DNA from 3 places in the Streptomyces sp. NPDC091289 genome. Region 3 is predicted to be linked to each of the others. Evidence: riboswitches for the same ligand, from Rfam matches in the RefSeq annotation. Region 3 holds a riboswitch; each other region holds the start of a gene.
What was found. Region 3 has a riboswitch for cobalamin ahead of ACIQPT_RS29995 (ribonucleoside-diphosphate reductase subunit alpha). Riboswitches for the same ligand answer to the same signal wherever they lie in the genome.

Region 1 (3,263 bases), on a different contig from region 3:
GCGCGCAGCCGCCGGGCGGCCTGCTGGTCGACGACGAACGTGCCCCGGATGTTGGTGCGGTGCATCCGGTCGAGCGTGTCGAGTTCGAGCTCGGCCAGCGGCGCGAGCGCCATGACGCCCGCCGCGTGCACCACCACGTCGACGCCTCCGAACGCCGCCTCTGCGGCGTCGAAGAGCGCCGCGACGGCGACCTCGTCGGCCACGTCCGCCTGATGGGCGAGGGCCTCACCGCCCGCGGCGGTGATGGCGGCGACGGCGGCCTCCGCCTCGGTCCGGTTGCCCGCGTAGTTCACGACGACCGCGAACCCGTCGGCGGCGAGCCGCTCGGCGCTCTCGCGGCCGATGCCCCGGGATCCCCCGGTGACCACGGCCACCCGGCGCGGGGCGTCGGATGCGAACTGTTCGGTCATGGTCCGTTCGGTCATGGCAGTGCTCCTGGCGACTGGGGTCGCGGCGGTCCCGTGAAACCCGATGGGATCAACGCTAACACCATGACGTTAGCAGCGCTACCCCGAAGGCGTAACGCTGCTAATGAACATTGCTACCCCTACCCCTCCTTCGCCCTGCCCGCACACGACAGAACCCGCCGGGGCGTGTCCGGCGGGTTCTGTCGTGTGCCTCACGCACGCGCGTCCGTACGCACGGCCCGTTCAGTTCACCGCACTCGCGGTGCGGGGCGTCGCCGCAGGGACGGCGGGCGTCAGGAGCCGTTCGGTGAGGTAGCCGAAGACGATGCCGAAGACGCTCCACAACGTCGCCTGGACCGCGAGCGTCGAGAGCCGGAACTCCCACAGCAGGCCGGCCGGGAAGTCCTTGCCCACCTCGTCGAAGGAGGGCAGGAAGGCGTAGGCGAGACCGATCAGCAGAACGAAGCCGGCGACGGCCGCGATGGTCGCGTTCCAGTTGCCCAGGCGAGGAGCGAGCCGCCTGCCGATGATGACGGCGGCGACGGCCAGCAGCACGCTGAGGGCGACCATCAGGAAGAACAGGGCGGTGCGCTTGCCGATGGTGTCGGGGTTGCCGACGGCAGGCGGGTTCGCCGGGTACTTCAGGAACGGCACGACGTAGACCGTGAGCAGGGCGGCACCCGCGATCAGCGCCGCCGTGGCCCGGGGGCCGAAGTTCCCGATGCGGCCCAGCGCGTAGCAGAACACGAGGGCGGCGATTCCGCCCACGGCGACGCCGAAGACCAGGACGCCGGTGGCGAGTCCGCCGGTCGCCTGCATGGTGCGGCTGACCAGTTCCTCGCCGCCTCCGTGGTCATGGCTGTGGGCCTCTTCGAGGGCGATGGCCGCGTCCACCTGGGACTCACCGAGGAAGTAGGCGACGGCGAGCGCGAGCGCACCCGCGATCAGGCCCGCGAGCATGCCGCGCACGAGCAGAGCTCTGACAGATATGGAGTTCACGATGGTTTCCTGTTTTCTCTTGCTTCCCGTGTCCGCTGATTCCCTGGTTCCTCAGGTGCCTCAGTGGCAGGGGAAGCCGAGCAGGTGACGGCCGTCGTGAACCCACTCGTGGACGCCTTCGCCCGAGATGAGCGCGGTGGCGCCCTGTTCGGCGCCGACGAAGTAGAGCAGGACGAGCATGAGAATGCCGAAGAAGACCGCCCACGGGGCAATGGCCTTCGCCGAGATCGGAGCGATCGCGGATGTCCCGGTTGCGGGAACGGCGGACTGTGCCATCGCAGTACCTCCTGTGGGAACACGCGTCCCTGTCGTGGTGCCTCGGACGAAGGTGCCGGGTCTGACTTCCCCGCACGGATGCGGGTTCACAGTGGCGCGACCGTGCCGGATTCTCACCGGACTTCCGTCACACCCTCGTCATGGTCGACGTGACCATACCGCCTGTACGCAGGTGCCGCCATGGTCCAATCTGCGGGGCCGCCGAGCACGGATCCCTTGGGACGGCAGGCCTTTGGGGCCCATGGTGAAGGAGTGAGGGCAGGGACATGACAGTACGGGTGATGTTGATCTCACCGGCGATGAACGCGGCGCTCCGGGAGGCCCGCTTCGACGGCGACGCCCCCCTGGACCGGTCCGGCCGGGAGCGTGCGCGGGCAGCGGCCGGCGCGGTGCCGGCGGCCGGGCTCGTGCTGAGCGGCCCGTCCGAGCGGTGCCGTGAGACCACCGAAGCGCTCGGTCTGACGGCCCGGGCCGAACCGGCCCCGGCCGGCTGGGACCTGGCGCGCTGGGCCGGCCGCCGCCTCGACGAGGTGGCGGCCGCCGAGCCCGAGCGGGTGGCCGCCTGGCTCGGCGACCCCTCGGCGGCTCCGCACGGCGGCGAGTCGCTGTGCGACCTGGTCGGGAGGGTCGGCCGGTGGCTGGACTCCCTCGGTGGACCGGACGCACCCGGCACCGGTTTCCTGGCGGTGGCCGAGGCCGCCGTCGTCCGGGCGGCGGTCGTCCATGGTCTGCGGCTGCCGCCGGAGGCGTTCTGGCGGCTGGACGTCGCCCCGCTGACGCTGACCGAACTCAGCGGGCGGTCGGGCCGGTGGAACGTGGGACTGGGCCGCCCCCTGACCGCTCCCCCGGCCGACTGAACGTCACGGCACCTCGCTGTCCCGCCAGTCGGGCCGGATCAGCACGGCCGTGGCGACGATGCCGTCCTCGATCCGCCACAGCCCGTGCAGCGTCGTCGGCAGCGCCGGGTCGGTGAGCAGCAGACGTGCGGCGAAGGCACCGTCGGCGGCGGCACCGCCCCGAGGACCGTCACCGCCGCCCGGAAGACTACTGCCGTCCCGGCTGTCCTGACCGTCGATCCGATGGAACGTCAGGTCGGCCTCGGCGAAGTCGAGTTCGAGGCCGGTGACCGGATACCAGGCCTTGAAGACGCTCTCCTTGGCGCTGAACAGCACCCGGTCCCAGTGGATGTCGTCCGAGCCCTCCGGCGCGGGCGGACCGATCCGCTCGCGTTCGGCGGGCAGCGTCACCAACTCCCTTACGCCGGTGGGGAGCGGGGCGTGAGGTTCCGCGTCGATGCCCAGTGACAGCACCTCCTTGGCACGGGCCAGCGCCGCCGCCCGGTACCCGGCGCAGTGGGTCAGGCTGCCGACGATTCCCTCGGGCCACAGCGGTCTTCCCCGGTGGCCGTGGAGCACGGGCACCGGCGGCAGGCCGAGTCCGGCCATGGCGCGCCGGGCGCAGGCGCGGGCCGTCGCGAAGTCGTTCCTGCGTTTGGCCACGCTCTTGGCGACCAGCGCCTCCTCCTCCGGGAAGAGGTTTCCGTCCGGGACGGTCTCCGCGCGGGTGTCCGCGCAGGACACG
Region 2 (3,263 bases), on a different contig from region 3:
GACACCACCTGGGACGGAGTCCGCGCCGGGGAGTCGCCCGCCCGCACCGTCCCCGAACTGCGGGGCTGCGCCGTCGACTTCGCCTGCACGGTCGCCGGCATCGACCTCGACGACGCCGTCGGCGGCCGGACCGCGTTCCGGATGGGCCGGTACGTCAAGTTCGCCGTCCTGGCAGCCCGGGAGGCGGTCGCCGACGCCGGGCTCGACCCCGCGCACTGGGACAGCCCCCGGGTCGCCGTCGTGGTCGGCACCAGCAGCGGAGGATCCGCCGGACTCACCGAACAGGCCGTCGCCCTGGAGCGGCGCGGCCCCGAGGCCACCTCGCCCTCGGGCATCCTGCTGACCATCCCGAACATGCCCGCGGCCGAGATCGCCATCCGGATGAAGGCCACCGGACCCAGCCTCGCCCCGTGCACGGCCTGTTCGTCCGGGGTGACCGCGCTGTCGGTGGCCCGGGACATGCTGACGCTGGGCCACTGCGACATCGCCATCGCCGGGGCCACCGAGTCGATCGTGTTCCCGGTCGCCATGACCGGCTTCGCCCGCTCCGGCGCGGCAGCGCTGCGGGACGGCGACCCCGCCCGCCTCTGCCGGCCCTTCGCCGCCGACCGGGCCGGGATCGTCATGGGCGAGGGCGCGGCCATCATGGTCCTGGAGCGGGCCGAGGACGCCCGTGCCCGAGGAGCCTCGCCCCGGGCGCTGATCGCGGGCACCGGCGCCACCACCGACGCCCACCACCCCACCAGCCCCCACCCCTCCGGGGACATCGCACGGGCGGCCGTCGACGGCGCGCTGCGCGACGCGGGCTGGCACGCCGAGGACGTCGACCACGTCAACGCGCACGGGACGTCGACCCCCCTCAACGACGCCACCGAGGCAGCCCTCATCGCCCGGGCCTACCCGCACCGGCCGCCCGTCACCGCCCCCAAGGGCGTACTGGGCCACTGCATGGGGGCGGCCGGCGCCATCGAGGCGGGCCTGACGATCCTCACGCTCCAGCACGGGCTGGTCCCGCCGATCGCGAACCTGGACGCCCCCGAGCCCGGGTTCGACATCGACTGCGTCACCAAGGTCCCGCGCGAGGTGCCCGTACGGCGGGCCGTCAGCCACTCCTTCGGCTTCGGCGGCCACAACGCGGTGATCGCCCTCCAGGCTCCGTAGCCCGGGCGGAATCCGCCGGGCCGGTGCGGCCGGGACGATCCCGCGCCGCACCGGCCCCGCGCACAGTGACCCGCCGCACCGCGTCTGATCTGCGGGAAGGCGCGTGATAGCTTGCCGGGGCCAGTCGAACCCCAGCGACGGGGTCAGGGAATCCGGTGCGAATCCGGAACTGACGCGCAGCGGTGAGGGGGACGGGCGGGGCCACGGCCACTGGAGCACCCAGGTGCTCCGGGAAGGCGTCCCGCCCGGACGAACCCGAGTCCGAAGACCTGCTGGCATCCGCGCCCCGAACCGGGGCACGGGAACCGTACGACGGGCTCCGCGGCTGGGCCCAGAGACAACAGAGGTCCTTCGTGCTGTCCACGGCCACCCCCGCCCCGATACGTACCGCCGCCCTGCTCGCGGCGGGACTCCTCCTGCTGACCGCCTGCGGCGGCGACGGGAGCACCACGGCCGCCGAGGGCGGCAAGGCCGACGGGTTTCCGCTCACCCTCGAGAACTGCGGACGCACCGTCACGGTGAAGACCCCGCCCCAGCGGGCCGTCTCCGTCGACCAGGGCTCGACCGAGATCCTCCTCTCGCTCGGCCTCGCCGACCGGCTCGCGGGCACCGCCACCTGGAGCGACCCGGTGATGAAGGGCCTGGAGAAGGCCAACAAGGGCGTGGAGCGCATATCGGAGAACCGGCCCTCCTCGGAGAAGGTCCTCGACAAGGAGCCCGACTTCGTCTCCGCCTCCTTCGCCTCCACCCTCGCCAAGGGCGGCGTCGCCCCCCGCGAACAGTTCGAGAAGCTCGGCGTCCCCACGTACATCTCGCCCGCCGACTGCACCGGCAAGGACAACAGCGGCGGCGGCGACGGAGCCCGTACCGCGCCCCTCACGATGGACAGCGTCTACACCGAAGTCCGTGAGCTCTCCCAGGTGTTCGGCGTCCCCGAGCGCGGTGAGAAGCTGGTGAAGAAGCTCCGGGCACGGGTGGACAGGGCCACCGACGGCATCGACGCCTCGGACGCCTCCCTCCTCTACTGGTTCTCCGACTCCAAGGCCCCCTACCTCGCGGGCTGCTGCGGTGCCCCCGGCGTCATCACCAAGGAACTCGGCGCGAAGAACGTCTTCGACGACACCCACGACGAATGGCCCCAGATCAGCTGGGAGACCGTCGCCGACCGCAACCCCGACGTCCTGGTCATCGGCGACCTGAGCCGCACCATGCAGAGCGCCGAGAGCGCCGAGAAGAAGATCGAGTTCCTGGAGTCCAACCCGGTCACCAAGACCATGGACGCGGTCAGGAACCGCCGCTACGTGCTGCTCAGCGGCCAGGCCATGAACCCCACCATCCGGACCGTCGAGGGCCTGGAGCGCGTCGCGGCCGGACTGCGCGACTTCGGGCTCGCGGGGTGAGCGGAGGGAACCCGACGGTGCAGCGGTCCGCCGGTGAACGGCGGGTCGGCGGGCCGGTCCAGGCACTGCTCTGGGCCGGCGGCGTCCTGCTCCTGCTGCTCTCCGTCGCGGTCGCCGTGACCATCGGGCCCGCCCGGATCTCCGTGCCCGACGTCTGGTCCGCCGTCGCCGCGCACCTCGGGTTCGGCGCCAGTGACCTCAGCCCGATCCGCGACGGCATCATCTGGAACCTCCGCATGCCCCGCACCCTTCTCGCCGCCGTGTGCGGCGCGGGGCTCGCGGTGTGCGGCACGGTGATGCAGTCCCTGCTGCGCAACCCGCTCGCCGACCCCTTCGTCCTCGGCGTCTCCTCCGGAGCCTCGACCGGGGCGGTCGTGGTGGTCGTCCTCGGGGTCGGCGGGGGAGCGGTGTCGCTGTCGGCCGGGGCGTTCGTCGGGGCGCTGTGCTCGTTCGCCCTGGTGCTGCTGCTCAGCCACACCCTCGGCGGCTCCACCGACCGGGTCGTCCTCTCCGGCGTCGCCGCGATGCAGCTCTTCTCCGCCCTGACCTCCTTCGTCGTGATGACCTCCGCCGACGCCGAGCAGACCCGCGGGGTGCTGTTCTGGCTCCTCGGCTCGCTCAGCGGCGTCGGCTGGACCGAGGTCGCCCTCTGCTCCGCCGTCCTCGCCGGCTGCCTGGTGGTCTGCCTGGCCCACGCCCGTA
Region 3 (3,263 bases):
CGATTTCCCGGTGCGCGGAGCCTCCACCGTACGAAAGGATGTGCCCATGACATCGCGCTCCCGGCGGCCCCGGCTCCGGCCCGTACTCCTGACCATGACGCTGGCGTTGGCCCTGGCGGCGGCGACGGGCTGCGGCACCGAGCGGGCGCCCGGCTCGGAGGCGGCGGGGCGGAGCGGCTCGACCGCTCCGGCGCCCGACCGGGCGGAGCTGGAGGCGCGGGCACGGGCCGCGCAGACCCTCACGGAGCATGTGTGGGTGACCGAGGTCCCGGGGTACACGCTGGCCCACCAGTCGGTCGGGGTGATCGGCGACGACGGGTTCGGCAGCGTCTACACCACGCCCGAGGGCGGGCAGATCCGGCTGTCGGTGGAGCGCCGCCCGCCCGCCGTGGCCGACTGTACGGAGAATCCCGCGCCCGAGGGCGGCCAGGAGCCCCTGGTGACCTGCGAGCGGCAGGGCGAACAGTGGTACCGCGCCACGGAGTCGGGCCACGCGTACGCCCGGGAGCAGGCGGGACTCGTGGTCACGGTGAGCGGGACGCTCCGGGACGTGGACCGGGCGACGCTGCGGTCGGCCTCGCTGCTCGCCCACCGCGCCGACGACCACGAGCTGGACCGGGTGCTGCCGCCGGCCGGGGAGGCCTCCGGGCGGCAGCCGGTCGAGCGCGGCGACCTGCCGCCGGTGGGCGACGGCGCCCCGAACAACGACGTGGGAGCGAGTGGCTGATGGATCTGACGATCAGGGTGGCGGAGCCCGGCGAGTACGCCGTGCTCGGCGAGATCATCGCCGAGGCGTATCTCGGCGACGATCTGCTGGACGGCCCGCAGGACCCGTATCTGCTCAAACTGCGGGCGGTCCAACAGCGGGCGGCCGAGGCCGAGGTGCTGGTCGCACTCGACACGGACGGGACGGTGCTCGGGGGTGTGACATATGCCGCTCCCGGCACTCCGTGGCGCGACATCGCCGGTCCGGACGAGGCCGAATTCCGGATGCTGGCCGTGGCCCGCGCGGGGCGCGGCCGGGGCGTGGGAGAGGCCCTCGTGCGGGCGTGCGTCGAGCGCGCCCGGTCCACCGAAGGCGTCCGGGGACTGGTGCTGTCGACGCAGCCGGCCATGCTCTCGGCCCATAGGATCTACCGTCGGCTCGGCTTTGTGCGGACCCCCGAACGGGACTGGGAACCGGTGCCGGGCCTGCGCCTCATGACCTTCCGGCTGGAGCTGGGGGCGGTCTCCTGAGGGGCGTATTAAATCGTCGCGACACAACATGTGGGGGCCGCAGCATCTGGCGGCCCCCACATGTATGCTCGACCTCGCTGTCGTCGCAGGGGAATCCGGTGCGAATCCGGAACTGTCCCGCAACGGTGTGATCAGTGTGCTTTTGCACACCTGAAGTCCGAAGACCTGTCGACAGCGCGTCCGGCTCGACCGAACCGGACGCCAGACGTCCGGGCCTCGCGGATAGGCCGGTGGACGCCGTCAGCTGTGCTGCCCTGCCCGGGGTTTCGCGCTGCCCGGCTTCCCCGCCTTCCGCCGGCCCCCTGCCGAGCGAGGGAAAGCCCAGTGACCATCGCGCCCGCCGATCCGGTTTCAGCCACCGAATCCGCCGAGTCCGCAGCGTCCACCACGGCCGGTAAAGCCCCGAACGACGGACCCGGGACCGCCTTGCTGCGGACCCTGACCGACCTCACCGTCGATCTGCCCGACACCGACCCCGGCCGGGTCGCGGCCGCCGCGCTGCGCGGGCGCAACGCCCGTTCCGACGAGGCCGAGCTGCGCTCGCTGGCCACCGAGGCCGCCGCGGGGCTGATCTCCGAGGACCCGGCGTACTCCCGGCTCGCCGCCCGGCTGCTGACCCGCACGATCGCGGACGAGGCCGCGGGGCAGGGCGCGACGTCCTTCTCCGCCTCGGTCGCCGTCGGACACCGCGAGGGCCTGATCGCCGACCGCACCGCCGCGTTCGTGGAGCTGCACTCCACGGCGCTGGACGAGCTCGTCGAGCGGACGCTGGCGGACGGCGCCGACGACCGCTTCGGCTACTTCGGTCTCCGTACGCTGCACAGCCGTTACCTCCTGCGCCACCCGATCACCCGCCAGGTCATCGAGACCCCGCAGCACTTCATGCTGCGCGTGGCCGCCGGCCTCGCCGAGGACGAGTCGGTGCGGGCGCTGGACGAGGTCGCCGCGCTCTACGGGCTGATGAGCCGGCTGGACTACCTCCCCTCCTCCCCCACCCTCTTCAACTCCGGCACCCGGCACCCGCAGATGTCCTCCTGCTATCTGCTGGACTCGCCGAAGGACGAGCTGGACTCGATCTACGACCGCTACCACCAGGTGGCACGCCTCTCGAAGCACGCGGGCGGTATCGGCCTCTCCTACTCCCGCATCCGCGCCCGGGGTTCGCTGATCCGGGGCACCAACGGGCACTCCAACGGCATCGTGCCGTTCCTCAAGACGCTGGACGCCTCCGTCGCGGCGGTGAACCAGGGCGGCCGGCGCAAGGGCGCGGCCGCGGTCTACCTGGAGACCTGGCACGCGGACATCGAGGAGTTCCTGGAGCTCCGCGACAACACCGGTGAGGACCAGCGGCGTACGCACAACCTGAACCTGGCGCACTGGATCCCGGACGAGTTCATGCGCCGGGTCGACGCGGACACCGACTGGTCGCTGTTCTCGCCCGCCGAGGTGCCCGAGCTGGTGGACCTGTGGGGCGACGCGTTCGACGCCGCCTACCGCGCGGCCGAGGCCAAGGGCCTGGCCCGCAGGACGATTCCGGCGCGTGAGCTGTACGGCCGGATGATGCGGACCCTCGCGCAGACCGGTCAGGGCTGGATGACGTTCAAGGACGCCTCCAACCGGACCGCGAACCAGACGGCCGAGCCGGGCCGGGTCGTGCACTCCTCGAACCTGTGCACGGAGATCCTTGAGGTCACCGACGACGGCGAGACGGCCGTCTGCAACCTGGGCTCGGTCAACCTGGGCGCGTTCGTCGCGAACGGCTCGATCGACTGGGAGCGCCTGGACGCCACCGTCCGTACCGCCGTGACCTTCCTGGACCGGGTCGTCGACATCAACTTCTACCCGACCGAGCAGGCCGGGCGCTCCAACTCCCGCTGGCGACCGGTGGGCCTGGGTGCGATGGGCCTCCAGGACGTCTTCTTCCAGCTGCGTCTGCCCTTCGACTCGCCGCAGGCCCGCGCGCTCTCCACGAAGATCTCCGAGCGGATCATGCTCGCCGCGTACGAGGCGTCCTGCGACCTCGCGGA

Region 1: linked by a shared signal. The riboswitch ahead of ACIQPT_RS01180 (CbtB-domain containing protein) and the one ahead of ACIQPT_RS29995 (ribonucleoside-diphosphate reductase subunit alpha) in region 3 are both predicted to bind cobalamin.
Region 2: linked by a shared signal. The riboswitch ahead of ACIQPT_RS27190 (ABC transporter substrate-binding protein) and the one ahead of ACIQPT_RS29995 (ribonucleoside-diphosphate reductase subunit alpha) in region 3 are both predicted to bind cobalamin.

Annotation. Positions count from the first base shown of each region.
Region 1 is NZ_JBIVUT010000001.1:289,163-292,425, forward strand. It holds gene ACIQPT_RS01170 (SDR family oxidoreductase) at 1-410, opposite strand, end outside; gene ACIQPT_RS01175 (CbtA family protein) at 651-1,406, opposite strand; gene ACIQPT_RS01180 (CbtB-domain containing protein) at 1,467-1,682, opposite strand; adenosylcobalamin (AdoCbl) riboswitch at 1,728-1,822, opposite strand; gene ACIQPT_RS01185 (histidine phosphatase family protein) at 1,949-2,539, shown strand; gene ACIQPT_RS01190 (4'-phosphopantetheinyl transferase) at 2,543-3,263, opposite strand, start outside.
Region 2 is NZ_JBIVUT010000021.1:162,739-166,001, forward strand. It holds gene ACIQPT_RS27185 (beta-ketoacyl-[acyl-carrier-protein] synthase family protein) at 1-1,161, shown strand, start outside; cobalamin riboswitch at 1,266-1,453, shown strand; gene ACIQPT_RS27190 (ABC transporter substrate-binding protein) at 1,515-2,561, shown strand; gene ACIQPT_RS27195 (FecCD family ABC transporter permease) at 2,579-3,263, shown strand, end outside.
Region 3 is NZ_JBIVUT010000026.1:23,177-26,439, forward strand. It holds gene ACIQPT_RS29985 (hypothetical protein) at 47-727, shown strand; gene ACIQPT_RS29990 (GNAT family N-acetyltransferase) at 727-1,236, shown strand; cobalamin riboswitch at 1,289-1,424, shown strand; gene ACIQPT_RS29995 (ribonucleoside-diphosphate reductase subunit alpha) at 1,561-3,263, shown strand, end outside.